DNA from 3 places in the Pannonibacter sp. Q-1 genome. Region 1 is predicted to be linked to each of the others. Evidence: predicted binding sites of a transcription regulator. Region 1 holds the regulator's gene; each other region holds the start of a gene.

What was found. Region 1 encodes LexA, which represses DNA repair genes until DNA is damaged. Its sites were predicted from a motif close to TGTTCNNNNTGTGTTCNG; they were not measured.
Positions count from the first base shown of each region.
Region 2: the regulator LexA is predicted to act here: its motif matches at 2,367-2,384, upstream of recA (recombinase RecA).
Region 3: the regulator LexA is predicted to act here: its motif matches at 8,625-8,642, upstream of ACVNHC_RS18565 (helicase-related protein).

Region 1 covers NZ_JBSXNB010000002.1:161,504-171,489, forward strand. The annotation lists gene ACVNHC_RS04720 (molybdopterin oxidoreductase family protein) at 1-775, opposite strand, end outside; gene lexA (transcriptional repressor LexA) at 1,106-1,828, shown strand; gene ACVNHC_RS04730 (DUF983 domain-containing protein) at 2,282-2,719, shown strand; gene ACVNHC_RS04735 (O-antigen ligase family protein) at 2,811-4,106, opposite strand; gene ACVNHC_RS04740 (polysaccharide biosynthesis protein) at 4,218-6,125, opposite strand; gene ACVNHC_RS04745 (adenosylcobalamin-dependent ribonucleoside-diphosphate reductase) at 6,593-9,535, shown strand; gene ACVNHC_RS04750 (EAL domain-containing protein) at 9,481-9,986, opposite strand, start outside.
Region 2 covers NZ_JBSXNB010000004.1:642,102-652,087, reverse strand. The annotation lists gene ACVNHC_RS14495 (pseudouridine-5'-phosphate glycosidase) at 100-1,038, opposite strand; gene ACVNHC_RS14490 (PfkB family carbohydrate kinase) at 1,177-2,115, opposite strand; gene recA (recombinase RecA) at 2,435-3,505, shown strand; gene alaS (alanine--tRNA ligase) at 3,792-6,449, shown strand; gene ACVNHC_RS14475 (GGDEF domain-containing protein) at 6,733-7,941, shown strand; gene ACVNHC_RS14470 (putative bifunctional diguanylate cyclase/phosphodiesterase) at 7,975-9,986, opposite strand, start outside.
Region 3 covers NZ_JBSXNB010000006.1:320,137-330,122, forward strand. The annotation lists gene ACVNHC_RS18535 (di-heme oxidoreductase family protein) at 1-528, opposite strand, end outside; gene ACVNHC_RS18540 (imelysin family protein) at 831-2,114, opposite strand; gene ACVNHC_RS18545 (tellurite resistance TerB family protein) at 2,449-2,922, shown strand; gene ACVNHC_RS18550 (glutamine amidotransferase) at 3,004-3,720, shown strand; gene ACVNHC_RS18555 (TSUP family transporter) at 3,725-4,486, opposite strand; gene pyc (pyruvate carboxylase) at 4,680-8,123, opposite strand; gene ACVNHC_RS18565 (helicase-related protein) at 8,819-9,986, shown strand, end outside.

The DNA of each region.
Region 1 (9,986 bases):
CCAGCTCATCCGGGCAGTCGGTGTAGCGGGCAAGATACTCCCGGTCAGCCAGACCGTCACGGAACAGCACATGCATGATGGCACAGGCCAGCGCCGCATCGCTGCCGGGCTTCAGCACGATGCCGATATCCGCCTGTTTCATGGTCTCGGTGCGGTAGACGTCAACCACGATGATCTTCGCACCACGCGTCTTGCGGGCGGTGATGGCGTGGGTCATGACGTTCACTTGCGTCGCGACCGCATTGGTGCCCCAGATGATGATCTGGTCGGCCTTCATCATCTCGCGCGGATCCGGCCCGGCCAGAAGCCCGGTTCCGGCCACATAGCCGGTCCAGGCCGGATTGGTGCAGATCGAGGAAAACTGCTGCGAATAGCCCTTGGCATGGCGCAGGCGATGAATGCTGTCGCGCTGCACCAGCCCCATGGTGCCGGCGTAGTAATAGGGCCAGACCGTCTCCGGCCCGTGCTTCGCCTCCGCCTCCAGGAATCGCGCGGCAACAAGGTCCAGTGCCTCGTCCCAGGAGACGGGCTCGAACCGCCCTTCCCCCTTCGCCCCAACGCGGGCCATTGGCGTCAGCAGCCGGTCCGGGTGGTATAGCCGCTCCGCATAGCGCGCAACCTTGGCGCAGATGACGCCCGCCGTGTAGGGATTGTCCGCCGCCCCGCGCAGGCGGCCGATGCGGCCCTCTGCCGTCACCTCCACATCCAGCGCGCAGGTGGAGGGGCAGTCATGCGGACAGGCGGAATGGGCGGTGATGGTGACAGGCTTGTTCATCTTCGGTCTTTTCGGGGTCCCGGTGGCGCCGCCCCAGAGCAGAATGCCGCCTAAGGCAGGGTGAGGCCGCCTGCGGGGCGCAGGCAGCGCGGGAGCTGTGTCTTCTTCTTTCGCCAGCTTTCGGGACACCGGCGCATGAAGTCAAGCCGGGCCCGCAGGCAATTGCACGCAAGGTACCGTTCTGCCGGGAAAAGGCGCAGCGGCGGTGTGTTGTCTTGAGTGCATGCGACAGGAACATCCCGCTAACCTCACCTTAAGACTTGTGGAACACAGTGAGAACAGCTAAGGTACGTTCATGATTTGTACCAGACCCTCCAACGGGGACCTCACATGCTGACGCGCAAGCAACACGAACTGCTGATGTTCATTCATGAGCGCCTGAAGGAATCCGGGGTTCCGCCGTCCTTTGACGAAATGAAGGACGCACTGGACCTCCGGTCCAAGTCCGGCATTCACCGTCTGATCACGGCGCTGGAGGAGCGCGGCTTCATCCGCCGCCTGCCCAACAGGGCGCGCGCCATGGAAGTGGTCCGCCTGCCGGATTCGGTCACGCCGGGCCTGTCTTCGCCGCGCGGCAAGGGCTTTGCGCCGTCGGTGATCGAGGGATCGCTCGGCAAGGCATCTGCCCCGGCCGCCGCTCCGTCCGCCCCGGCTGCGGAAACCGCCCCTCACTTCACCTCCATCCCGGTCATGGGCCGCATCGCTGCCGGTGTTCCGATCGAGGCGATCCAGACCCACAGCCATTCCATCTCCGTGCCACCCGAGCTGATCAGCCGCGGGGAGCACTATGCGTTGGAAGTGCGCGGTGATTCGATGATCGAAGCTGGTATTCTGGATGGCGACACGGTGCTGATCCGCAAGACCGACACGGCCGAGAGCGGCGACATCATCGTGGCACTGGTGGACGACGAGGAAGCAACGCTCAAGCGCCTGCGCAAGAAGGGCGCTTCCGTTGCGCTGGAAGCTGCCAACCCGGCCTATGAAACCCGCATCTTCGGCCCCGGCCGCGTGCGCATCCAGGGCAAGCTTGTGGCCCTGTTCCGGCAGTATTGAGCCGCTGCCGCCCGTTCGACACGCTTGAAGAATGCCGGAGACACTGTTTCCGGCATTTCTGTTTATGGCAGCACGCGGCACGCACCCGGCAGACTTGCGTCACCGGCAACTGGGCGGGCCCGTGCGGTGGCTGCACGCATGCAAGAGCAATTCCGGCAAAGGCGGCACCGGGTTTGCGTCCGGAATCGCGTGAAAACAGGCAGCCAGAGCACGGCTGGCCGCTCCGTTTTCATCGAAAGGGCTCCAGGCATGTTGCGCCAACCACTCAAAGCCTTGATACGGGCGGTGCAGAAGCGCTCGGACCAAGTTCCCGCCGGGCACAGGAATAGCTGACCTGCCCTCCCCTTGCCCCCTGCGTCAAAACGCATCTTGCTCCGGACGCGTCTGCGCCGCAGTTAGCGGGTAAGGAATTATCCTGATTTGCCGCAAGCCGGCCAGCACAAGGAGGCCCTCATGACCATCGAGACATCCGGCCAGTGGCCAGCCCAGTCGCCCGCCCATGTCGGCGTGCGCGGCCGTTGCCCGCGCTGCGGTCAGGGGCATCTGTTCAAGGGCTTTCTCACCCTTGCCCCGTCCTGTGAAGTCTGCGGCCTTGACTACAGCTTCGCCGACCCGGCGGATGGCCCGGCCTTCTTCGTCATCTGCTTTGCCTGCGTTCCGAGCGTTGCCTTCGCCATGTGGCTGGAAATTGCCTACACGGCGCCCTATTGGGTCCACCTCTTCACAACGCTGCCGCTGCTCCTCCTCACCTGCATTCCGCCCCTCCGCCCCCTCAAGGGCTGGCTGGTAGCAAGCCAGTATATCTACAAGGCCGAGGAAGGCAGGCTGGTGACGGATACCCCGGCCGAAGACAAGACGGCGGGAGGAGCAAGGCCCGGTCCCGAAACCTGAAAAGGCCGCCTCATGCCAGGAGTTTCGATGCTCACACCTCACGCCTTGAAAAGGCTCTTGCGCCGCAAGGATTTGTCCAACTCCCAATGAGTCAGGCGGATTGAGAGCCGGCAGCAAGCTCCGGAGCAGACCGGACTGCTTCAGCCCGCCCTTTCACCATGAAGGGCACCGCTGTGAGGATCATCAGGCTGAACCACCAGCCCTGCCATGCCCCATGACTCACAACCGCGACACTGTAGGTGACGGCCAGAGTGACGGTTGCCGCCGCGAGGCTCGCGCCCAGAAGGTGGCCCGCGCGGCGGAACAACAGGGCAAGCGCTGCAGCGAACAAAGCCGCCCCGGCCAGCCCCAGTTCGAACCAGATTTGCAACGGCGCGTTATGGCTGTGCCCGAAACCAAGCAGGTATTTTCTCTCAGGTGAATATCCGGCAGCTTCGGGCAATTCGTCTGCCACTTTCGAGGCTTCCATCCCATATCCCAGCCAGACATGCCCGGGCAGCAAATTGGCATATTCCGTCCAGATGAGCCCGCGTATGGTCAGCGAGGTGTAGCCGACCTTTTCGTGGACGGCCTGAGGGATCATGTCATTCACATGGCCGACAATGAGCGGCATCAAGACAAAGGTCACAAGAGCGCCACCGGTCACGACCCTGTAGATAGCCCGCGGCCAGACGAAGGCCGGAACGGTCAACAGCAGGATGACAAGCACGCCGAGCTGCGCCGACGAGCTGTCGGATTGAAAGCATGACACAGCTGCAAACACCAGCAGTCCGGCCAGGGGCAAGCGGCGGCGCTGTTTCAAGACCACGAGAGCTGCAAACGGCAGGAACATGGCGATAGCGACGGCCGCGCGGTTCAGAACGTAGTTGTCAGGATCGGCGCGAAGTTCTGCATTCAGCACGCCGCCGGTCAGGAAATGAACAAAAATCAGAACAGCCGTCAGCGGCAGAGAGATGGCAAGCGCGGCTCCGATCCGTCCTGCAAGACGGTCAAGCACCGGAACCGGCAAGGCACAGACACATAGCCACAAAAGGCCTGAGACAAGGACCGAGAAGAGGAAACCCCATGCCGAACTCAGCCCCCTCGCCTGTACCGGGACAGGCGCCCAGGTAACGGAGATCAGCATGAAGGCTGTACAGGCGAGGCCCGCCAGGAGCAAGGGAGACCGGATCTTCGAGCCCAGGCCCTCAAACATTGCCTGCCCGCGGTAACACCACGCCAGCCCCGCAAGAAAGACAGCGGCCAGCCCCAGAAACAACGGCGGAGACACCCGGGCGACCGTCAGGACAGGCGGAAGCGCTGCAAATACCGATACGAAGAGGAATTCGAGCGCCTGCACCGGCTTGCCGCGGTTTCGCCCGGCCAGTTTTTGAGCAACCTCAGTCAAAACGGCAATTCCCTTTAAAAAAGTCTCTTCACTCAGGTCTTTCGATGCAGGCGCATCATGCGTTGAAATTGCCCAACCGCACCACAGCAGCCGCCACCCGGAGCTTGCGGTTCAACGCATTCGGGGCATCGCGGTCTGAACGGGGCTTCCGGCCTCGACTTCACCCAGCGCGGCGATCAGCATCGCCTTGCACTGATCTTCCCCACCGGCAGCCGCACTGTTGCCGAGGCGCTCCAGATGCCACGTCAAACGCTCGAGCGGAATGATGCCGGCGGAGGCGACAAAGAAGCCCTCTGCATCGTGAGGGGTGGTCATCTCGTTGGCGTCAAACAGCTCTTCATAAAGCTTTTCCCCCGGACGCAGACCGGTAAACTTGATGGCTACGTCCTCATCCGGCCGCAGTCCCGCCAGGGAAATCATCGTTCTTGCCAGTGTCAGGATCTTCACGGGCTCGCCCATGTCGAGGACAAAGATGCGCCCGCGTGTTTCTTCGCGTCCGATTTCGGCCGAAGCGGCCTGCAGCACCAGTTCGGTCGCCTCCCGGATCGTCATGAAATAACGCGTCATTTCCGGGTGCGTCACCGTGATCGGACCGCCGGCGGCAATCTGCCGCTTGAAAAGCGGCACGACCGAGCCGTTGGATCCCAGCACGTTGCCGAACCGCACGGTGATGAACCGGGTGTCGACGCCGCTGATGTCCAGTGCCTGGCAATAGGCTTCCGCGATCCGCTTGGTCCTGCCCATCATGCTGGTGGGCCGCACGGCCTTGTCGGTCGAAATCTGCACCATCGCACGGGCACCACAGGCAACGGCCGCATCAGCCACATTGCGGGTCCCCAAGACGTTGGTCAGCACACCTTCACAAATATTGTTCTCCACCAGCGGCACATGCTTGAGGGCCGCGGCGTGGAAGACAACGGCAGGCCTGCAGGCCTGCATCACCTCATGCACACGCCGCCTGTCGCGCACGTTGCCGATGACGGCCTGCCGGGGCAGGTCCGGATTGAGGCGGGAGACTTCGAGATCGATTTCATAAAGAGCGTATTCGCTTGAATCGAACAGGATGATCGAAGCCGGGTTGCAGGCCACCACCTGCCGGACAATCTCCGAGCCAATGCTGCCGCCGGCACCGGTGACAAGCACCGTCTGACCACCGATCAGGGACCTGATCGCCTCCAGTTGCAGTTGCACCGGAGGCCGGCCAAGCAGATCTTCCAGCGTGATACTGGCCAGATCCGGCTCAGTGCCCGTGAGCGGCCTGTTTACAACGCGGCGCAGGGGCAGCTTGAGCCGCGCGGCACTGGCGGCAAGAGACTGCATGCCCGCCTCACCGGCGCGGGGCGTTGCCAGAAGCAGCGCCGAAACCGGGACACCGCCCATTGCAAGACGGCCAACGATCCGCTCCAGCTCATCAGCCGAGCCGATAACCGGCACCCCCCGCACGGCCCTGCCGCTGCGCTTGCCTGCACCAAGCTCGACAATGCCTTCCACTTTGTAGAGTCGGGAGGACTCGAGCTTGTAATTGCGGATGACGTTGTCAGCGTCGCCGACATGTCCCACGATCAGCACATGTTCGCGGTTCTGTATGTCCCGTTTCCGGAACCCGACCCCGCCAAGATGCCCGTCTTTATAAGCGCGGTACATGATGCGGGGCGCGCCCAGCAACACGATCAGCACGAACCACAGGATGAGCGGCGTTGCGCGCGGAAAGCCGGCCAGCCGGTCGACGAGGAAATGAAGAATCAGAAACGCGAAGATCGCGGCCGTGCTGCTCAGCACGATGCTCCGCAGATCGCTCAGCGAGGCAAAGCGCCAGATTCCTCTCCCCAGACCGAAAAGAGCAAACATCACGCCGGCGATGGCCGCGAATGAAAGAACCCACCACGCGAGGCGGCTCATGGGCGGCAGGGACTGAAGATCGTACCGGGCCAGCAGCGCAATCGTCATGGCAAGGCCGGCCATGATCACGTCATGCAGGCGCGCGAGCAGTTGCTTCGTTGATGCCCGCGTTAACAGCACGCCCGGCCACTCCTGACACTTGAAGCCATATGGTTCTCTCCTGACCAGGCTTCATTAAACTGCTTCGCTTTTGCCCTGACCAGTGTCGCGGCGTCAAGGCCAAGACAGGTGGAGGCGCAAAACACCCCGGACAGACATTTGGCGAATGCACAATTTATAGGCGCGTTATCCTCTGCCTGCTCCAGCACCGCAGTCCCGCAAGCGTATCTGGTTAGATATCCCGGCGGATATTCAAAACATGATTAATTCGAGACAGATTACGCACAATCAATATCTTGCGCGGACGGGTGTCACTCTCAGATAAAAACTTCAACTTCACTTCTTCTCATGATTGAAGCGAAAGATGTGCCACCCACTTTCGAATGATTAATATTTTGTTAAAATTCAAGCCGTAGCCGCGCTTGTTCAGTGAGCGAACCGGCGGCTTCCAGACTTGCACCTCATTCAAATGCGTTTGCGGGGGCCAAATGCGTATCAACCGACTTTTCACCAAAGCCGGAGCGCCGGCATATTGCGATATTCGTTTCCGCCAGCACCAGAGCGAAGTTCGCACACAAGGCGGCAAGGTTCTGTCGCGGCAGGCGGTATCGGAAGTGCCGGAGCGCTTTTCCCAGGTTGCCGCGGATGTGCTGTGCCAGAAGTATTTCCGCAAGACGGGCGTTGCCGCCCGTCTGAAGAAAGTGCCGGAGGACGGTGTCCCGGTCTGGCTGCAACGGTCGGTTCCCGACGGGGAAGCGCTCAAGTCTCTTCCCGAAGAGGCGCGCTTCGGGCCGGAAACCTCGGCACGGCAGGTCTTTGACAGGCTTGCCGGGACCTGGACCTACTGGGGCTGGAAAACCGGCACCTTCGACAGCGAAGACGATGCCCGCGCCTTCTTCGACGAGATGCGCGTCATGATGGCGCTTCAGGCCGCCGCTCCGAACTCGCCGCAATGGTTCAACACCGGCCTCTTCTGGGCCTATGGCATCGAAGGCGCCGCACAGGGCCACTGGCACGGCGATCCCGTCTCCGGCGAAGTCGTCCCCTCCCGCACGGCCTATGAGCATCCTCAGGTGCACGGCAGCGTCATCCTCTCGGTGGAGGATGATCTGGTCAATGAGAACGGCATCATGGACCTGTGGGTCCGGGAGGCACGGCTCTTCAAATATGGCTCCGGAACCGGCTCCAATTTTTCACGCCTGCGCGGCGCCGGAGAGCCGCTGGACCATGGCGGCCGCTCTGCCGGGCTCCTCTCCTTTCTCAAGGTCGGAGATGTGGCTGCCGGATCGCTGAGACTTGGCAGCACGACCCGTGCCGCGGCCAAGATGGTCGTCGTGGATGCCGACCATCCGGATATCGAAGCCTTCATCGACTGGAAGGTCGCCGAGGAAGAAAAGGTCGCCGCGCTCGTCTCCGGCTCCCAGCTGGCCAGACAGTGCCTCAACCGGATCATTGCGCTGGTCAGGGCCATCAGCGGCCATCACACCACGGGCGAGCGGTTCAAGACGGAGCTCGACGCAGCCATTCAGGAGGCGCGCGCCGCCCAGATCCCCGACAGTTTCATCGACCGGATCCTGCGCAGCGCCTCGCAGGGCCACGAGCTGCCCGAGCTGAAAACCTACGACATCAACTGGGATTCGGAAGCCTACCGCACCGTCTCCGGCCAGAATGCGAACAACTCGGTCCGGCTTCCGGACAGTTTCCTGCAGGCCCTGGAGACAGGCGGCGAGTGGCACCTGTCTGCGCGCCGGACCACGGCGGCACAGGCCGGACCGGGCCGCAGCATCAGGGCCGAAGCGCTCTGGCAGCGGATTGCCCGCGCGGCCTGGACTTCGGCCGATCCCGGACTGCAGTTCGATACCACCATCAACGGCTGGCACACATGCCCGGCTTCGGGCCGCATCAATGGCTCGAACTCCTGTTCCGAATTCATGTTCGTGGACGACACGGCCTGTGTGCTCGCTTCCCTCAACCTCATGGCATTCGTGCAGGAGGATGGTGAGATCTGTCTTGAGCGGTTCCGCCATGCGGTGCGGCTGTGGACGGTCAGCCTCGATATCTCCACCGCCATGGCGCAATATCCTTCGCGTGCCGTGGCGCATAACACGCTGCGGCACCGGCCGCTGGGCCTCGGCTTTGCCAATCTGGGCGGGCTCATCATGTCGCTTGGACTGCCCTATGACAGTTCCGCCGCGCGCAGCCTTGCAGCCGCACTCACCGCCGTTCTGACGGGCACCGCCTATGAGACATCGGCGGAACTTGCCAGAGATCTGGGGCCTTTCCCTGCCTTGGCCGAAAACCGGCAGTCCATGGAGCGGGTGCTGCAAAACCATGCGGCCTGCGCCAAAGGCCAGAGCGATCCGGCGCAATATGATGGATTGTGCCGGCCGCCCTACTCTGCCGGCTTTGACATGTGCCCGAGCCCGGACCTTGCCGCGGCTGCGGCCACGGCCTTTGACCGGGCGCTTGAGCTTGGCCGGCGCTTCGGCTGGCGCAATGCACAGGTCTCGCTGCTGGCCCCGACCGGAACAACCGGGCTGGTGATGGACTGCAGCACGACGGGCATCGAACCGGATTTTGCCCTCGTCAAGTTCAAGACGCTGGCGGGCGGCGGCTTCTTCAAGATCATCAATGCCATGGTGCCGCTGGCCTTGCGCAGCCTCGGCTATGGCGAGGATGCGATCACCCGTATCGTGCAGCATATCGTCGGACATGGGTCGCTCAAGGATGCGCCGGGTGTCAATCTGGACAGCCTGCGCCAGCGGGGGCTGACCGAAGCCTGTCTGACACGGATCGAGGCTGCTGTGCAGGGCGCAAGCCATATCCGCGATGCTGTGAGCCAATGGATCACCGGTCCGGAGGAACTGACCGGCTGCCTCGGGATCACGGCAGCAGAAATGGAGCAGCCGGGATTCGACCTGCTGAACTGGCTGGGCTACCTGCCGGAGGAGATCGAAGCGGCCAATGCCCATGCCTGCGGCGCGCTGACCATCGAGGGGGCTGCGGATCTGGACCCGCAGCATCTGCCGGTGTTTGACTGCGCGACGCCTTGCGGCCCCAGGGGCGTGCGCGCCCTCAGTCTGGAAGGCCACCTGACGATGATGGCTGCGGTGCAGCCCTTCCTCTCCGGTGCCATCTCCAAGACGGTCAACATGCCGCGCAATGCCTCTGTCGCCGATTGTTCCGCTGCGTTTCTCAAGGCGTGGGAACTGGGCCTCAAGGCCATTGCGATTTACCGGGATGGCTCCAAGCTGTCGCAGCCCCTGTCGGCGGGCAGCCTGGACCAGCTTCCGGCCGTCAACACAGGCGGCAGCAGGGTGGACCGGGTGGACCGGGCGGAAATGCCCCAGGAGCCCACAGCCCAGTCCCCACAGGATCAGGCCGCTTCTGCCGATTCCCCGGTTTCATCGCGCTCGCCCGTCAATGCCTGAGCGAGCTCGATATAGAGTTTGCCGGGCAGCGGCGGCGCAAAGAGATAGCCTTGTGCCGCCGTCACGCCCAGTTCCCGCAGGCGCTCCACCTGCTCGACCTTCTCAACGCCTTCGGCGATGATGCCCATGCCGAGATTGTCGGCGAGTTCCACCATCGAATCCACAATCGTGGTGGAGCTGTCATCCGTGCCGATGGCATCGATGAACATCTTGTCGATCTTGATGATGTCGATGCCCAGCTTCTGCAGATAGGCCATGCCGCCATGGCCGGTGCCCACGTCATCCAGCGCCACACGCACGCCAAGGGCCTGGATCTCCGCGATCAGCTTGCGGGCCAGCTCCAGATCCTCCAGCGGCATGCGCTCGGTCACTTCCACCACAAGCTGCTGATAGGCGATGGCGGAATTGCCGTAGATTTCCTTGATATCGTCGATGATCCGCCGGTCATTGA
Region 2 (9,986 bases), on a different contig from region 1:
TGATGACAGCAAGTCAACGCAAAGACCTGCGGGGCCATGATAATCCGCCCGCCCTGTCACATGAAGGCGACAGGGCGGGAAGGGGCATGTGACGCGTCGTTACTTTGCCGCCGCCAGAGCCACGGCAATCGCGGCAGCAAGGCGGGCATTGTTGCGCACCAGCGCGATGTTGGTGACGAGGCTGCGGCCCTTCGTCAGCTCGAAGATATGGCCCAGCACGAAGGGCGTGACGGCCTTGCCCCGCACGTCGCGCCGGGCGGCCTCGGCAATGGCCGCGTCAATATACTGGCCCATCTCGCCGCGGCTGATCTCGCTCTCTGCCGGAACCGGATTGGCGATCAGCACGCCGCCATGGCCGCCGAACAGCTTGCGCGCTTCGATCAGGCGGGCGATCTCCCCGGCGCTGTCCATACGGTACGGGGCGGGCAGGCCGCTCTCGCGCGACCAGAAGGCGGGCACTTCGTCCGTGCCATAAGCGATAACCGGCACGCCGCGCGTTTCCAGCACTTCCAGCGTCTTCGGGATATCGAGCAGGGCCTTGGCCCCGGCGCAGACAACGCAGACCGGCGTGCGGGAGAGTTCGTCCAGATCGGCGGAGATATCGAAGCTGGTTTCAGCCCCCTTGTGCACGCCGCCGATGCCGCCCGTGGCGAAGACGCTGATTCCGGCAGCATCAGCGGCCATCATGGTTGCCGCCACCGTGGTGGAACCCGGCCGGCCCGTCGCCACCGCAATGGCCAGATCGGCGCGCGAGCACTTCATCACGTTCTTTTCCTGCCCCAGCCGGTCAAGGTCTGCGGCATCAAGGCCGATGCGGATGCGCCCGTCGAGCACGGCGATGGTGGCCGGCACGGCATCCGCCGCGCGGATGTCCGCTTCGACCTGGCGTGCCGTCTCCACATTCTGTGGGAAGGGCATGCCGTGGGTGATGATGGTCGATTCCAGCGCCACGATGGGCTTGCCGGCAGCGCGGGCGGCCTGAACCTCGGCGGAATAGACGAGAAGATCCGCAAGGCTGGCGGGCAGGGAGGTGGACATGGTTCTTTCCTCAAGGCTTGCGGCCCGTGCCGGACCATTGCGGGGCGGCACGGCGCTGAAAGGGTGGGATGGCTTTGGCCACGCCTCAGGGGCGTGCCGGCCGGTTGGTGTTCTTATAGACCTGCGGGTGCTGCAGGTTCAACGTGGGGCAGAGGCTGAAGGCAGTGCCTCAAGCGCCGCCCAGCTCAGGCCTGCCGCCACTGCGCCGGTGACGGCAAGCGTCATGGCGGCTGCAGCAAGGCCTTTCTCGAGGCTCTCGGAGAGGGGCAGGTTGCGGGCGATGCCCGCAAGCGTTCCGGCCATCAGCGCGTCGCCCGCACCGGTCACGTCATGGACCATGGCGGGAGGCGGGGTCAGGAAGCCATGAGCCTCCCCCTTGGACCAGAAGAGCGGCTTTGCACCTGCGCTGATCACCACGGCTCCCGGGCCAAGGGCCCGCAGGGCGGCGCCGAGTTCTTCCTGCAGGGTATCGGAGCTGAGCCCGGTAAGGTGTGCGGCCTCGCCCCGGTTGACGAAGAGGATATCAAGCCGCGGCAGGATGGGGCGAAGGCGTGCCGCCTTGGCATTCGACACCGCATCGGCCGCCAGTAGCCTGCTACCGGAGGCCTGTGCCAGCGCTTCGAGCACGGCCTGGGGCAGGTTGGCCTCGATGAACCAGAGGCCGGCTGCCCGTGCCGCCGGTGACAGATCACGTGCGAGCGACGCATCAAGGCTCTCGGTGATATCCGTATCGACCACAGCGGCGGCAAGCGAGCCATCCGGGTCATGCAGGGCCACGTAACGGCCTGTGGGCATCGGCAGGGTGCGCACGCCATAAAGGTTCAGCTGTTCGCGCCCCAGAAGGCTGCGCAATGCGGCGCCGTCGCCGTCATCTCCCAGCGCTCCGCTGAGGGCCACCGGCACGCCGAGCTTCGCCAGCCCCCGCGCCACATTGGTGGCAACGCCGCCGGGCATGCCCCGCATGGTGGACGGGGTGGAGGTTTCGCGGTGGATGGGCTCCTTCGCATGGGCGATCAGGTCGAGATGAATGGCGCCGAAGCAGGCCGCCGGGGCCGCTGTCTGGACTGTTCCGTTCATTGCCGTGTCTCCTTGCAAGGCCCGTCCCGGTGCAATGAGGCGGTGCAGGCGTTCGCCCGGCCGTCCCGCAGGGCTGCCGCTGCGGCTGTGCAGGGCGCAAACCATATGCCAGCGATTCTGCAAACCTGCCAGCCTGCTTGCGAAGCTACGTGAAAAGAACGGGCTTGCGGAAGAGCGCGCAAGCGTGAACATACACGGAACTCATTGACGAAAAACGATAAAAAACAATCTTGTAAAAGATCTTGGCAAATTGGAACAAAGAGAGTACAAAAGCTGAGTTTGAAACGGCGGGTCCATCGTGGAATAAGGAGCCTCGCACATGTCTCAGAGTTCACTTCGCCTTGTAGAGAGCAGCCAGATGGACAAGACCAAAGCGCTGGATGCAGCGCTCTCGCAGATCGAACGGGCCTTCGGTAAGGGCTCCATCATGCGCATGGGCCAGGGGCAGGTGGTTGAGGTCCAGACGGTCTCCACCGGCTCCCTCGGCCTCGATATTGCGCTGGGCATCGGCGGATTGCCGAAGGGCCGTATCGTCGAGATTTACGGCCCGGAATCCTCGGGCAAGACGACGCTGGCCCTGCACACCATTGCCGAGGCTCAGAAGTCCGGCGGCATCTGCGCCTTCGTGGATGCTGAGCACGCGCTTGATCCGATCTATGCCCGCAAGCTGGGCGTCAATCTGGACGACCTGCTGATCTCCCAGCCCGATGCCGGTGAACAGGCGCTTGAAATTGCCGACACGCTGGTGCGCTCCGGCGCCATCGACATTCTGGTGGTGGACTCGGTGGCTGCCCTGACGCCGAAGGCCGAGCTGGAAGGCGAAATGGGCGACAGCCTGCCGGGCATGCAGGCCCGCCTGATGAGCCAGGCGCTGCGCAAGCTCACCGCCTCGATCTCCAAGTCGAACTGCATGGTGATCTTCATCAACCAGATCCGCATGAAGATCGGCGTCATGTTCGGCTCGCCCGAAACCACGACGGGCGGCAACGCGCTGAAGTTCTATGCCTCCGTCCGCCTCGACATCCGCCGCATCGGCTCCATCAAGGACAGGGAAGAGGTTGTCGGCAACCAGACGCGCGTCAAGGTGGTGAAGAACAAGCTGGCGCCTCCGTTCCGCCAGGTCGAATTCGACATCATCTACGGCGAAGGCGTATCCAAGTCGGGCGAGCTGGTCGATCTGGGCGTCAAGGCGAATATCGTCGAGAAGTCCGGTGCATGGTTCTCCTACAACAGCCAGCGCCTCGGTCAGGGCCGCGAGAACGCCAAGCAGTTCCTGCGCGACAATCCGGCCATTGCCGACGAGATCGAGCTCGCCATCCGCCAGAACGCCGGTCTTCTGGCTGAAGCCATCACCACCGGTGACAGCGACAGCGAAGACGCTGACGATTGATATCCCCTGCCGGTACAGGCTGCCGGTGGGATACCCCTTACGTCTGATTGTTTTGAAGACCCGCGTTTTGCGGGTCTTCTGCTGTCTGGAGCACGATTGCCGCGAGGGCTGGTCTTCTGCCCCTTGAAGGCAAGCGCCAAATGCAGCTGCCTCGCTTCTGGACAGGCCGAAGGGTGAAAGATAAAAGGCTTTGAACTGCTTGCGCGGGAAAGGCCGGGGCAGGGGGCAGGAGAGTGCACCCGCCGGAGATATCCCGCGCTGCCGATGGATCGAGAGCGAGACCTAGATGAGCGGCGTAAACGAGATCAGATCAGCGTTTCTGGAATACTTTGCCAAGAATGGCCATCAGGTCGTGGAATCGAGCCCCCTGGTGCCGCGCAACGACCCGACGCTCATGTTCACCAACGCGGGCATGAACCAGTTCAAGAACGTGTTCACCGGCCTGGAGAAGCGCGACTACGACCGCGCCGTGACCGCGCAGAAGGTGGTGCGTGCCGGCGGCAAGCACAACGATCTCGACAATGTGGGCTACACCGCACGCCATCACACCTTCTTCGAGATGCTGGGCAACTTCTCCTTCGGTGATTATTTCAAGGAGCGGGCCATCGAACTGGCCTGGAACCTGATCACCAAGGAATACGGCCTGCCGAAGGAGCGCCTGATCGTCACCGTCTATTCGGAGGACGATGAGGCGCACGCCCTGTGGAAGAAGGTCGCCGGTCTTTCGGACAGCAAGATCATCCGCATCCCGACCTCGGACAACTTCTGGACCATGGGCGACACCGGCCCCTGCGGCCCGTGCTCGGAAATCTTCTACGATCACGGCGACCACATCTGGGGCGGCCCTCCGGGTTCGGCCGAGGAAGATGGCGACCGCTTCATCGAGATCTGGAATCTCGTGTTCATGCAGTATGAGCAGACGCCGGAAGGCCGCTTCAACCTGCCGCGTCCGTCGATCGACACCGGCATGGGACTGGAGCGCGTGGCCGCCGTGCTGCAGGGCGTCCATGACAACTACGACATCGACCTGTTCCGCGCCCTGATTTCGGCCTCGGTCAATGCGACCGGCGTTGAAGCGGATGGGGCTGCCCGTTCGAGCCACCGCGTCATTGCCGACCACCTGCGCTCCTCCTGCTTCCTGATTGCCGATGGCGTTCTGCCGTCGAATGAAGGCCGTGGCTATGTCCTGCGCCGCATCATGCGCCGTGGCATGCGCCATGCGCATCTGCTGGGCGCGCGCGAGCCGCTGATGTGGAAGCTGGTGCCCGCGCTCATCCGCGAGATGGGCCGTGCCTATCCGGAGCTGGTGCGTGCCGAGGCCCTGATCACCGAGACGCTGCGCCTCGAAGAGACCCGCTTCCGCAAGACGCTGGAGCGCGGCCTTGGCCTCCTCGACACGGCAACCGCCGATCTCTCCAAGGGCGGTGAGCTGGATGGCGAGACGGCCTTCAAGCTCTACGACACCTATGGTTTCCCGCTGGACCTGACGCAGGACGCCCTGCGCGCCCGCGGCATCACCGTGGACACCGATGGTTTTGCAACCGCGATGGAGCGGCAGAAGGCCGAGGCCCGGGCGGCCTGGGCGGGGTCCGGCGAAAGCGCCACGGACACGGTGTGGTTCGCGCTCAAGGAAAAGTGCGGCGCGACCGAATTCCTCGGCTACGAGACCGAGCAGGCGGAAGGCGCCGTTCTGGCACTGGTCGCCGATGGCAAGGAAACGGACAAGCTGACGGCCGGACAGACGGGCTTCGTCATCCTCAACCAGACGCCTTTCTATGGCGAATCCGGTGGTCAGGTTGGCGACACCGGCGTCATGAAGGCTGCCGGCGTGCGTCTCAAGGTCACCGAAACCCAGAAGAAGGCCGATGGCCTCTTCATCCACGCTGTGACGGTGGAAGAGGGCACGGTGACGGTTGGCCTTGGTGTCGAGCTGGTGGTGGACCATTCCCGCCGCAGCCACATCCGCTCCAACCACTCGGCCACGCATCTGCTGCACGAGGCCCTGCGCGAAGTGCTCGGCTCGCATGTGGCGCAGAAGGGCTCGCTGGTCACCCCGGACCGCCTGCGCTTCGACTTCTCCCATCCCAAGCCGATTGACGATGCGGAGCTGAAGCAGGTCGAGGCGATTGCCAACGAGATCATCCTGCAGAACGCCCCGGTCGACACCCGCCTGATGGCGGTGGACGAGGCGATCGAAAGCGGTGCCATGGCGCTCTTCGGCGAGAAATACGGCGAAGAGGTGCGTGTGGTGTCCATGGGCACGGCGTTGCATGGGCCGAAGGCAGGCAAGACCTATTCGGTCGAGCTTTGCGGCGGCACGCATGTGAAGCGCACCGGTGACATCGGCCTCGTGCGCCTCGTCTCGGAAGGTGCAGTGGCGGCCGGCGTGCGCCGTCTGGAAGCGCTGACCGGCGAAGCAGCCCGTGCCTATCTCGACGAGCAGGACACCCGCGTCCGCGAGATCGCGTCCATCCTGAAGGTTGGGGCAGGCGAAATCACGGCCCGCGTTGCCCAGCTGCTGGACGAGCGCAAGCGCATGGAAAAGGAACTCTCCGAAGCGCGAAAGAAGCTCGCCATGGGCGGGGGCGCCTCCGGTGGTGCAGACCAGCCGCGTGAGATCAACGGTGTCAAGTTCCTCGGCCGCGCGCTGGATGGCATTCCGGCCAAGGACCTGAAGGGCATGGTGGACGAAAGCCGCACCGCGCTCGGCTCCGGCATCGTTGTGCTGATCTCGGTTTCCGAAGACGGCAAGGGCAGTGCCGTGGTTGGCGTCAGCGAAGACCTGACCTCCCGGTTCAGCGCGGTGGATCTGGTGCGCGTCGCCTCCGAAGCCCTTGGCGGCAAGGGCGGCGGCGGCCGTCCGGACATGGCGCAGGCCGGTGGCCCGGACGGGAGCAAGGCTGCGGAAGCCCTGGCGGCCATCGAGGCTGCCATCGCAGGCTGACGGGCGTTTCAGCCCGCCGGGATGAGTTGGAACCCGGCAGTGCGGCAAAGTGCCTCCTCAGAGGCCCCCGCCGCACTGCCGGTGCCTGTTTGTTTTGAAATAATTGATTTTTTGCCTGTAGCTTTGCCGGGCTTCTGTCCCAAGGCTTTCGGTGCCGGCGCATCATGCCTTGAAATTGCTCAGGCGCCACGCGGGCTTGATCAACGCGCATTGGGCCGTGTTCATTGCGTGTTGGATGTGCCGGGTTGCGTTTCTGGAGGTGCCGTTGGAGCTGCTTTTTTCTGTGCCTGCGATACTGCTTGGTCTTTCCGGCGTCTATGCGGTGTTTACGCTGACGCTGGCGGCAGCTGTCGTGCGCTATCCCGGCTCCACATATCTGCGCCTCTGGTTTGCTGTTTTCCTGCTGGCATCGGCTGGCAGTACCTGCATCGCGTTGCGGGGCACTGTGCCGCTTGCCGTGAGCGATGACGTTGGCTTTGGCCTCTTCATCATCGCTCTGGGCTTTGTCTGGCTCGGCATGCGGTCCTTCTTCGGCCGGCATGTGCCTTATCTTCTGCCCGTCATGGCTGCCCTTGGTGTTGTCCCGCTCAGCCATGCCCTTGATGAAAGTCAGGATCTGGCAGCGCTCTGGCGCATAGTCTATGCCCTTGCAATCGCAGGTCTCTTCTACCTTTTGACGGCGTCTGAGCTGCGGCGCAGCATCCGTGAAGAGGGCCTGCCCTCGGCGCGGGCGGCCGCTGGGGTCTATACCAGCCTTTCCTTCGTTCACCTTGCGGCCCTGCCGCTGCCGTTCCTCTTCCCCGTCCGGTTTGACGGCCTCATCCCCAGCTCCGACTGGCTGTTCGGGCTGATCTTCCTGTCGTTGATGCACACGGTTGCGGCGGTGTTTCTGGGAATTGTCCTGTCGAACGAGCGTATGGCCAAGGCCATGCGTCATCTGGCGGACACGGATGAACTGACAGGCCTGCCGAACCGGCGCGCCTTCCTGCGCCAGGTCGAGCAGTCGCTGGCAACGGGGAGCGGCGGCACGCTGCTGATCGCCGACGTCGATCATTTCAAGCAGATCAATGACCGCCATGGCCACCAGTGCGGTGATGCGGTGCTGAAGAATTTTGCGGCCATGCTGGAACAGCTTGCCGGAGAGCGGCTGTTTGCGGCCCGCATCGGCGGTGAGGAGTTCGGCATTTTTCTGCCCGGTCTGACCGGCCCGCATCTGGATTTGCTGGCTGCCCAGCTTTGCCGCGCAGCCGCCGTGTTGCAGATGGAGCATGGTGGCAAGGTTATTCCGGTCACGATCAGCACGGGTGTGGCCGATACCTCTGGCTCCAACGCGTCCTATGAACAGCTGTTTGCCGAGGCGGACCGGGCGCTCTATCTCGCCAAACGCTCGGGCCGGAACTGCTTCCGCCGCCTGCCGCAGATCCGCCTGGTGCATGAGACCGGTGCGGGGGAGAGCGGAGAGAAGGGCGATGGAAAGCGCCAGCTCGCCTGAATTCGAGGCGGGACGTTCAGGCCGGGACGCAGGTCAATTCCGTGCAGCTTTCACTTTTGCCGGTCTGGCTCCGAGCCAGACGCGCTGGCTGGCGGCATCGCGCAAGGGCGGGGCCAGAAAGTAACCCTGCGCATAGGTACAGCCTGCGTCTTTCAGGAAGGCCAGCTGCCTCTCATCCTCAACCCCCTCGGCCACGATGCTGATCCCGAGGCCCTTCGCCAGATGGATCATGGTGTCCACAATCACAGCATCCTGATGCGAGGTGGTGACACGTGTGGTGAAAGACCGGTCGATCTTCACGCCGGTGACCGGAAACTGACGCAGATGCGTCAGTGAGGCAAAGCCGGTGCCGAAATCGTCAAGCGACAGCTGGAAGCCCAGGTCATGCAGGCGCTCAAGGGTCCTGCCGATCTGACAGGCAGAGCGATCGATCAGCACGGTTTCCGTGATTTCGAGCACCAGCCGGTCCGGCGTCAGGCCATGCCGGACAAGGCTCTCGCGCAGCATGGCAGGCAGGTTGTCGCATTTCAGTTGGGCAAGACCCAGATTGACCGACAGCGTGCCGGCGCCAAGACCGGCGCGTTCGAGAGCTGCAAAGCTCTGGCAGCTTTTTTCGAAAAGCTCCTGCCCGAGTGCCAGCCCCATTCCGGCATCTTCCGCTATGGCGACAAATTCGAAGGGCGGCATGTCTTCGCCTTGCCGGTTCCAGCGGGCAAGGCTTTCAAAACCATGGTGGCGGCCGGTCGCGATGTTGACGATGGGCTGCAGGGCCACGGTGATGCTGCCGGCCAGAAGGGCTTCGGAAAGGGCGGTCTTGACCTCGGCCACCCGGTGCAGCCTGCGGCCGAGCTGCTCATCGAACAGGGTCCAGCCGTTGCGGCCGTTTTCCTTGGTCTTGTAGAGGGCACTGTCGGCGTTCTTGAACAGCTCGTCCACCGTGGTGCCATCGCGGGGGAAGAGGGCAATGCCCATCGAGATGCCCGGCCGGAGCATCCGGTTTCCAGCCGGCATTTCCTTCGTCAGGGCCTTGTGCAGCGTGTTGGCGACCACCTCACAGGCCTCTTCGCGCTCGAAACCGGTGACAAGCACCGCGAATTCATCCCCGCCAAGCCGGGCAAGGGTATCTTCGCCGCGCAGGGTCTGGCGCAGGCGCTTGGCCACCGTCTTGAGCACCAGATCTCCGGCATCATGGCCAAGGGTGTCGTTGATGGACTTGAAGTGGTCGACATCCAGCAGAATGAGAGCGCCCATGCGGTCCGAGGACCGGGAGCCCTTGAGCGTACGCAGCAGGGCGGTGATGAGGACGCTGCGGTTGGCAATGCCGGTGAGGGAATCCGTCTCTGCGGTCTGGCGCACGGCCACCTCTGCGGCTTTCAGGGCGGTCACATCGGTCCTGACGCCGACAATGTTGCCGGAGGCGGATTTGCGCTCGCGCACGTGCAGCCAGCGCCCGTTCGGCAGCTTCTGGATCAGGGCCTTGCCCGGCGGGTTGCGGTGGTTGGCAAGGCGTGTGCGCAGCCACTTTTCCTTCTCCTCCGGCGCCGTACCGGCATCCAGATACTGTCCGGCCTCCAGCCCGTAGCGCAGGATGGTCTCGAATTTCTCGCCAAGCCGGATGGCCGGAGCCGAATAGCTGTAGAGATCCTTGTAGGCGGCGTTGAAGAGGATGAGCCGGTCTTCGCTGTTATAGGCCGCAAGCGCATCGGGAATGGATTCGAGCACATCATCCAGCAGCGCCCGGGCCTGATCGGCCTCGTTCTGAGCCGTCATCCAGGGGGTGTTGTTGACCGCCAGTCCAACGGCCCCGGTCACCTGTCCCTCTTTCATCAGCGGGACGAGAACAGTCTCTATGTACTGGCTTCCATCACGCGTCGTGACGTGGCGGCTGTAGCGGACACGCTCTCCCTTGAGCGCGCGCTCGTGATGCTGATGCCAGTCGGCAGCCTGGTCTTCGGGCACCCATGTTTCCACGGCCCTTTTGCCGGCCAGATCGCCGAAGGCCGCAATATCTACGCTGTTCTGAAAGACATAGACGCCCTGAGTAT
Region 3 (9,986 bases), on a different contig from region 1:
CACCTGCCGGTCTGCCAAGGCCTGCCGCTCCTCTTCCGTCACCGGCGGCACGGACAGCCGCAGGAACAGGGAGACGGCGGGCTCACCCGGCTGAGGCGGCGCACCGCGCCCGTCCTTCAGATGGCAGCCCTGGCAGGAGCGCGCATTGTAAAGCGGCCCCAGCCCGTCCGAGGCTTGCGTGGAGGACGGCGCAGAGACCCAGAACTTGCGGAAAATGCCGTTGCCGACCCGGAAGGTCTGCTGCTCTTCGAAACTGAGATTGGCGGACGGATGGGAAAACGCATCCCGGTTGATACGCTTGCGCGAGGTGGCAGCCCCGCCCGGCATGTCTTCGAACGGCTCTGGGGCTGCGAAACCTTCCGGAACGGCCAGCACTTTTGCAGCCTTTTCCCGGTCCGCCGGTGTCAGGTCATGCCGGTGATCAAGCGGACTTGTCTGAGCAGCCGCAACGCTTGCACCGGTAAGAAGACAGATACCGGCCACAAGCCGGACGGGAGCCGCCAAACGCCTCCATCGGAAGAAAATCATGCTGTTCCCCTGGCTGTTCAGGAAAGATCAGCCACACCCCTCTGCAGCGGCAGGAGAGGGAAACACAGTCCCCTCCCCGTCTCTTAAACCGTCAGCCCTTCCATCGTCTTCCCGGACGCAGCGAAGCGGAGATCCGGGACCGGTGAGCCAAGGTCTTTCGGCTCTCATTTCTTGAACCAGTCAGGCACCCCGGCTCACCGGTCCCGGATCGCGCGGGGCGCGTCCGGGATGACGATGGAGAAGCCTTGCAAGCCCAGGGAAAGGGAAAACTCCCCATCCCCGTTGTCGCGTCCAGTCCGTCCTTACTGGAACACCGCACCCGGATTATCCAGGCTGTCGGAGCCCTCGAAGGCGATCGATTCAAGGCCCAGCACCGCAACGGCACGCTCGATGGACCGGGTCTGGTCAATGAGAGTGTCAATGGCTGCTTGCACCACGGCATTGCCTTCGGCGTTGCCCTCGCCGATCATCTGGTCATAGGCTTCGACCGTTTCGGCACGGGTTTTCAGCGTGTCGAAGGCGGCCAGGGACGCGTCGAGCTTGCCCTTCAGTTCTTCCGCCGCGGCCTTGTCCTTTTCCGCCACCAGATCCGCCAGCGACGGGCCGGAGACCTTGGTGCCGTCAAGGCGGGTGTAGGTGCCGAAATAGACATTCCGGATGCCGACCACGTCATAGTAATGCGACATGTGGGTGTTATCGGAGAAGCAGTCATGCTCCTCTTCCGGATCGTGCAGCATGAGGCCGAGCTTCATGCGCTCGCCCGCCAGTTCGCCGTAGGAGAGCGAGCCCATGCCGGTGAAGATGGTGGCAAGGCCGCCCGCTTCGCCCTTGGCCGCAAGCTCCTCGCGCGCCGCACCACCCGGAGCCCAGGCAGCCGCCATTTCTTCCAGGTCCGTGATCAGCAGATCCGTCGCGGCCTGGAGATACTGGATACGCCGGTCGCAATTGCCGCCGGTGCAATTGGCCGGATCAAAATCCGTGGCCGGACGGTTGCCCGCGCCCGGACCCGTGCCATTCAGATCCTGCCCCCAGAGCAGAAACTCGATGGCGTGATAGCCGGTCGCCACATTGGCCTCGATGCCTCCAGCCTCCTGAAGCTTTTCCGACAGAAGCTCCGGCGTGATCACCGTGGCGTCGAGTTCTTCACCATTCAGCTGCAGCTTCGGATTGGCGATGACATTGGCCACATAAAGCGGGTTCTCTTCGGAACTGTCGCCATAGGACACGTCCACATAGTCGATCAGGCCCTCGTCCAGCGGCCAGGCGTTCACCCGTCCCTCCCAGTCATCGACAATGGCATTGCCGAAACGGTAAGCCTCCGTCTGCTGATACGGGCTGCGGGCGGCAATCCAGGCCTTGCGGGCGGCAGCCAGCGTTTCGTCGTCGGGCTTGGCAATCAGCGCATCGATGGCAACCTTCAGCGCCTTGGCAGAGGTGACGGAATCCGCATAGGCCACAGCCGCGACATCCTGATAGGTGGCCAGAACATCGGCCGGCTTCACATCCGCCGCATAGGCGGAAATGGTGGCGGGAAGAGCCATCATCGCAGTGGCTGCAAACAGAATGGCTTTGAACGAACGGGTCATGGGGCAATCTCCCTGGGCATCGGACGGCCCCAGCGCCGCCCGGTGACTGCCCGGCAGAAATGTCCCGGATCTGGCGGAAGAGGGGCACGCGCCTGCGGCAGGTCTCGGCGGACAAGACAATTCCTGAAGGTTTGTGTCAAGTTACAAAACAGCGCAGGCAGCGGTGCAAACGGACAACACCTCACGCGCTTGTGGCCAAAAGTCAGGTTTTCGGGTGGTTTTTCCGCCACGTTCTCACCTATATCTCAGGGAAGATACGGATATCCGGTGGCAAGAACCCAGAACCGCTGCGGCTAACGGGTCCTGCGCTCAAGACTTCAGGACGGATGATTTTATGCTCGATGCTTTCAAGCGCTTCATCAAGGACGTCACCTTTGGCGACAGCGACAATCTGACTTTCGCCGAAGATGATCACCGGCTGGCCGTCGCCGCTCTGCTCGTCCATGTCATCAGTGTGGATGGCGAAGTCGATGACGTGGAGAAGACCAAGCTCACCTCGATCCTGAAGACCCATTATTCCCTGAGCGACAGCGAAACGGCCGAGCTTGTGGCCCTTGCCACGGACAAGGACAACGAAGCTGTCGACATGTATGGCTTCACCTCCGTCCTGAAGCGCAAGCTGGAGGAAGAGGAACGCCAGAAGATCATCGAGCTGATGTGGCAGCTTGTCTATGCGGACGGCCGCGTGCACGAGTTTGAGGACAACACCATCTGGCGTGTCTCGGAATTGCTCGGCGTCTCCTCGCGCGACCGGATTGCCCTGCGCCAGAAAGTTGCCCGCGAGCAGGGGCAGCCGGACACGGAGTGAGCCGGCAACTGCCTGATTTCAGGGCGCATTGCTCTGGATTAGCGCTCGACGCCGGGCCGGTTGCAACGTTATCGTGACACCATGAATCCTGATCCTGCTTCCCCGCACCGGCCGCGCATCCTGATCGTCCTGCATCAAGAAACCTCGTCGCCCGGCCGTGTGGGGCAGGAACTTGTGAAGCGCGGCTTTGCACTGGACATCCGCCGCCCGCGCTTCGGCGACACGCTGCCCCACACGATGGAGCATCACGCGGGTGCCGTCATCTTCGGCGGGCCGATGAGTGCAAACGACCCCGATGCCTTCGTCCACCGGGAGATCGACTGGATCGGCGTACCTCTCGCAGAGCAGAAGCCCTTTCTTGGCATTTGCCTTGGCGCGCAGATGATGGTGAAGCACCTGGGCGGCAAGGTAGGAGCCCATCCGCAGGACCTGGTCGAGATCGGCTACTATCCGCTGCACCCGACAGAAACCGGCAAATCCCTGATGCACTGGCCATCCAAGGTGTACCAATGGCACCGGGAGGGCTTCGACCTGCCACATGGGGCCGATCTTCTGGCTTCGGGCGACACCTATCCCAATCAGGCGATCCGTGTTGGCCCCGCCGCCTATGGCATCCAGTTTCACCCGGAACTCACCCACGCCATGATGGTGCGCTGGACCACGAAAGGCGCTCCCCGCATGTCCCTGCCCGGCGCGCAAGGCCGCCAGGACCATTTCGCCGGCCGCTACGTCTTCGACCAGGCCTTGCGCAAATGGCTGGACGACTTCCTCGACATCTGGATCGGGCGGGCTGGGTAAAACCTCACCACGGCCAGACGCTGATGAGCACGCGGAGGCTCATGGCAAAGCAGACGATGACAGTGACCGGACGGATGATCCTTGCCCCGCCCCGGAAAGCGAAATGGGCGCCGAGATAGGCACCGGCCATCTGCCCGAGCACCATGACGCCGCCTGCCACCCAGGCGATCTGGCCGAAGAGAATGAAATAGAACAAGGCGCCCAGATTGCTGGTCAGGTTGAACAGCTTGGCATGGGCTGTGGCATTGCGGATGGTCATGCCGCGCAGCAGCACCAGAGACGTGGAGCTGAAAGACCCGGTGCCCGGCCCGAAGAAACCGTCATAAAAGCCGAGGGCGGGTGCAGCCGTCACCGCATAGCGCTCGGCGCTCATGCGCGGCGCCCGCTCTTCATCAAGGTTCCTGGCGAAGAACAGGAAATAGAGGCCGATCGACACCAGCAGCAAGGGGATGAACAGCACCAGCAGCTCCGCATTGATCTGCTGCAGCACCCAGCCGCCGAAGATGGAGCCCAGCGATATGGCGATGATGGGCAGGATGTTTGCCCGCACAGACACCATGCCCCGGCTGATGAAATAGGTGGCGGCCGTCAGCGTGCCGGAACTGCCCTGCAGCTTGTTGGTCGCCAGCGCCGTTGCGGGCGGCAGGCCCGCCAGCAGCAGCGCCGGGATGGTGATCAGCCCGCCGCCGCCTGCAATCGCATCGATCCAGCCAGCCATGAGAGCGGCAAGAAACAGGAGGCCGAGAACCTCATAGGACAGTTCCATGGAAGAGCACCGGAAGGGGCTGGGGGCCTGCCGTCTCATGGAAGGCGGCGGCACGGACCAGCATCTGGGAATGGGACGCCTGCGATGCCACGGAATACGAGGGCTGGCAAGGGCGGTTTGCGGGGTTGAACACGTTGAAGCAAAAAGGGGAGACCGAAGCCTCCCCTTGCGCATTTCCTGTCTGACGCTGCGGTCAGGCCTTGAACACCACCAGCAGGTCCTTGGCGTCGATCTGGCTGCCGGGGGTGACGAGCACTTCGGAGACCACACCGTCGCGCTCGGCATGAAGCGCGGTTTCCATCTTCATGGCTTCGATGGACAAGAGCACGTCACCGGCCTTGACCTCCTGCCCTGCCGCAATGGCAACGGTGGAGATGACGCCCGGCATCGGCGCGCCCACGTGGGTCTCATTACCGGCCTCGGCCTTGCGGCGGGCGGCATTGCCTGCGGCGCCATGGGCCCGGTCCGGCACCTTGATGATGCGCGGCTGGCCGTTCAGCTCGAAGAACACCTTCTTCTCGCCCTGCTCGTCCGTTTCGCCCACCGCCTGACAGCGGACCACCAGCGTCTTGCCCGGCTCCAGCTCGACGAGGATTTCCTCGCCCACCTCAAGCCCGTAGAAATAGACCGGCGTCGGCAGCACCGAAGTCGGGCCATACTGGCTCTGCGCCTTGGCAAAGTCGGTGTAGACCTTCGGGTACATGAGATAGGACGCCAGATCCATGTCGCCGATCTCAAGCCCGGTCTTTTCAGCCGCTTCCTTGCGGCGGGCTTCCAGATCCTCCTGCTTCAGGAGCGAGCCGGGGCGGACGGTGATGGGCGTATCGCCCTTCAGCACCTTGGCCTGCAGCGCCTGCGGCCAGCCGGCCGGGGGCTGCCCCAGATCGCCGCGCAGCATCTGCACCACGGAATCGGGGAAGGCCACATCCTTTGAGGGGTCCACCACATCGGCCACCGTCAGCCCCTGGCTGACCATCATCAGCGCCATGTCGCCGACCACCTTGGAAGATGGCGTGACCTTGACGATATCGCCGAACATCATGTTGGCATCGGCATAGGCCTGCGCCACTTCGTGCCAGCGGGTTTCAAGGCCAAGCGAGCGGGCCTGTTCCTTGAGGTTGGTGAACTGGCCGCCCGGCATCTCGTGCAGATAGACTTCGGAGGCCGGTCCTTTCAGGTCGCTTTCAAAGGCCGCATACTGGCCGCGCACCGCTTCCCAATAGAAGGAAATGCGGCGGATGGCCTCCGCCGAAAGCCCCGGATCGCGGTCCGAGCCCTTCAGCGCCTCGACGATGGAGCCAAGGCAGGGCTGCGAGGTGTTGCCGGAGAAGGCATCCATCGCCGCATCAATGGCATCCACGCCTGCATCCACCGCAGCCAGCACCGTGGCGGCCGAAACGCCGGAAGTGTCATGCGTGTGGAAGTGGATCGGGATGCCGATTTCTTCCTTCAGCGCCTTGAACAGGATGCGCGCGGCGGCCGGCTTCAGAAGGCCCGCCATGTCCTTGACGCCAAGGATATGCGCACCGGCCTTTTCCAGCTCCTTGGCGAGGCTGACATAGTACTTCAGGTCATACTGCGGCCTTGCGCTGTCGAGCAGATCGCCCGTGTAGCATAGCGCGCCCTCGCAGAGCTTGTCCGTCTCCAGCACGGCGTCGATGGAGACGCGCATGTTCTCCACCCAGTTGAGGCAGTCGAACACGCGGAACAGATCAACACCGTTCTGCGCCGCCTGATGCACGAAGAAGCGCACCACATTGTCCGGATAGTTGGTGTAGCCAACGCCGTTGGAGCCGCGCAGCAGCATCTGCAGCAGAATATTCGGCGCCTTCTGGCGGATCAGGCGCAAACGCTCCCACGGGTCTTCCGTCAGGAAGCGCATGGCCACGTCAAAGGTCGCCCCGCCCCAGCATTCCAGCGACAGAAGCTGCGGAAGGCCGGTGGCATAGGCATCGGTGATGGCAGCAATGTCGTGGGTGCGCACGCGGGTGGCCAGCAGCGACTGGTGGCCATCCCGCATGGTGGTGTCGGTCACCAGCACCTGCGGCTGCGCCTTCATCCAGCTGGCAAAGCCCTTCGGCCCCAGTTGCTCCAGCAGCTGGCGGGTGCCATCGGGCTTCACATTGCCGAAATCCGGCACGACGGGGGCAGCCGCTTCCCGGCCGGGACGCGGGCGCGAGCGGGTTTCCGGATGGCCGTTGACGGAGACATCGGCGATGTAGGTCAGCAGCTTGGTGGCGCGGTCCTGCCGCTTCACCTGCGCAAACAGTTCCGGCGTGCCGTCAATGAACCGCGTAGTGTAGTTGTTGGCGCGGAAGTCCGGGTGGCCGATGATGTTTTCAAGGAACACAAGGTTGGTCGCAACGCCGCGGATGCGGAACTCGCGCAGGGCGCGCTCCATGCGCTTGCAGGCTTCCTCGGCGCTCGGCGCCCAGGCGGTCACCTTTTCCAGCAGCGGATCGTAGAAGCGGGTGATCACCGCGCCCGAATAGGCCGTGCCGCCATCGAGACGGATGCCGAAGCCGGTCGCACCGCGATAGGCGGTGATGCGGCCATAGTCAGGGATGAAGTTCTGTTCCGGGTCTTCGGTGGTGATGCGGCACTGCAGCGCATGGCCGTTGAGCCGCACATCCCCCTGCACGGGAACGCCGCTCGCCTCGGTGCCGATGGCGGCCCCGCCTGCGATGCGGATCTGCGCCTTGACGATGTCGATGCCGGTCACCTGCTCGGTCACCGTATGCTCCACCTGCACGCGCGGGTTCACCTCGATGAAATAGATGGCGCCCGTGTCCGAATCCATCAGGAACTCGACCGTGCCGGCCCCGCAGTAGTTCACCGCCTGGCCGATCTTCAGGCCATAGCCGCACAGTTCCTGCCGCTGCGCCTCGGACAGATACGGCGCAGGCGCGCGCTCGACCACCTTCTGGTGGCGGCGCTGGATGGAGCAGTCACGCTCGAACAGATGCACCAGATTGCCGTGCGAATCGCCCAGGATCTGCACTTCCACGTGGCGGGCGCGTTCGACCAGCTTTTCCAGATAGATCTCGTCCTTGCCGAAGGCGGCCTTGGCCTCGCGCTTGGCGGCGACCACTTCGCGCACCAGCGTTGCCTCGTCACGGATGACGCGCATGCCACGCCCGCCACCGCCCCAGGAGGCCTTGAGCATCACCGGATAACCGATGCCGGCGGCCTGAATCTTGATCTCCTCGATGTCATCGGGCAGCGGATCGGTGGCCGGCATGACCGGAACTCCGGCCTCGATGGCGAGATTGCGCGCTGCGACCTTGTTGCCAAGGCGGCGCATGGTCTCGGGCTGCGGGCCGATGAAGATGATGCCGTTCTGGGCGCAGGCCTCGGCAAATTCGGGGCTCTCCGACAGGAAGCCATAGCCCGGATGGATGGCATCGGCGCCCGAGAGTTTGGCAACCCGGATGATCTCGTCGATGGACAGATAGGCCTCGATCGGGCCCAGGCCCTTGCCGACCTGATAGGCCTCGTCGGCCTTGAAGCGGTGCAGCGCCAGTTTGTCCTGCTCGGCAAAGATGGCGACGGTTTTCAGCCCAAGCTCATTCGCGGCACGGAACACGCGGATGGCGATTTCAGATCTGTTGGCAACGAGAATCTTACGGATGGCCAAGCCCATACCTCCCCAATATGAAAGCGCATGAGTCATACAAAGGGATGAGGGCAAAGAAAAGAGCCAACACTCTTGACCTATTCGCCTGCGCCAGCTCAACAATCAAACGCCCCATAATGGGACATAATTCTTTATTTTTGACCCGGTTCAACTGGTTGCCGGGAGCAACCAGTTACGTTCCCCTGCCGCTATTTCGTGGCTCTGCCGCTTGAACACTACAAACTGTCGTACGAACAAAACAAAAACGCATAACGGACAGCGATTCGTGCATGAGTCGTTCCGCTTTGGTGCTGAAGGTTGAGATAGCGCTCGTGAAAATTGCTGATCCGGTTAACCTGATCTGCACGATTTCCTGAGCTTGACGCGATTCCGGAAAACGGCGCCCTGCCCACCTTAAATCCTTGGTCAGATTCAGGATTTCGTGGTCACCCCCTTGCCGGAAACCACATGTCGTAGGGAACAAAAACAGACTCGCGGCTTGTCTGCGATTCGATCAGCCTTTGTTCCAGACTCGTTCCTTTGCCCGGATTCGCTGCCCCGTTTCAGCCATGGCGCCGCGTTAGAACCGGGGCCGAAAATCGTGAGGGACAGGGGGAAGACCCTATGCTAGACAGCCTTCCGCACGCCCTGACCTTTGTGAGGGCCAAGACACCCGGCCGAACGAAGCACTCCGCGCGATGCCTCCGATCCAGATCATGACCTTGCCGCCGGCCGCCCGGTCCAGAACCGTTACGGCGGTGCTGGGCCCGACCAACACCGGCAAGACCCATCTCGCCATCGAGCGGATGCTGGCCCAGCCCTCCGGCCTCATCGGCCTGCCGCTGCGCCTGCTGGCGCGCGAGGTCTATGGCCGTCTGGTGGAGCGCGCAGGCGAGGCTGCGGTTGCCCTGATCACGGGCGAAGAGAAGATCGTCCCCAAGGCGCCGCGCTTCTGGGTTTCGACGGTCGAGGCGATGCCGCTCGATCTCAACACCGAGTTTGTCGCCATCGACGAGGTGCAGCTGGCCGCCGACATGGAGCGCGGCCACGTCTTCACCAACCGCATCCTGAACCTGCGCGGCCGCTCCGAGACGCTGCTGCTGGGCTCTGCGACCGCCCGTCCTCTGCTGGAAAAGCTCATTCCCGGCCTCAATGTGGTGACGCGGCCGCGCATGTCGGTGCTGACCTATGCAGGTTCCAAGAAGATTTCGCGCCTGCCGGCCCGTTCCGCCGTCGTCGCCTTCTCCTCCAGCGAGGTCTATGCGATTGCCGAGCTGATCCGCCGTCAGCGCGGCGGCGCGGCGGTGGTGCTGGGCTCGCTCAGCCCACGGACGCGCAACGCACAGGTGGAGCTGTTCCAGAACGGTGACGTGGATTATCTGATCGCCACCGACGCGATCGGCATGGGCCTCAATCTGGATGTGGACCACATCGCCTTTGCCGGAAACCGCAAGTTCGACGGCTATCAATACCGCAATCTCAGCCCCGCCGAGATGGGCCAGATCGCCGGGCGCGCCGGGCGTCACATGCGCGATGGCTCCTTCGGTGTGACGGGCCGCGTCGATCCGTTGTCCGATGATCTCGTGGAGATGATCGAGAGCCACCGGTTCGATGCACTGAAAGTTTTCCAGTGGCGCAACACGCAGCTCGATTTCACGTCGATTTCCAGCCTGCGTGACACACTGGACCTGCCTCCGCGTGAAGACGGACTGGCCCGTGCGCCAGCCGCCGACGACGCGCAGGCCCTCGAATATGCCGCAAAGGATCACGGCATCCGCGACATGGCGTCCTCCCCCTCGCGGGTGGCGTTGCTCTGGGATGTCTGCCAGGTGCCGGACTATCGCAAGATCGCCCCGGCTAACCACGGAGACCTGCTTATCCACC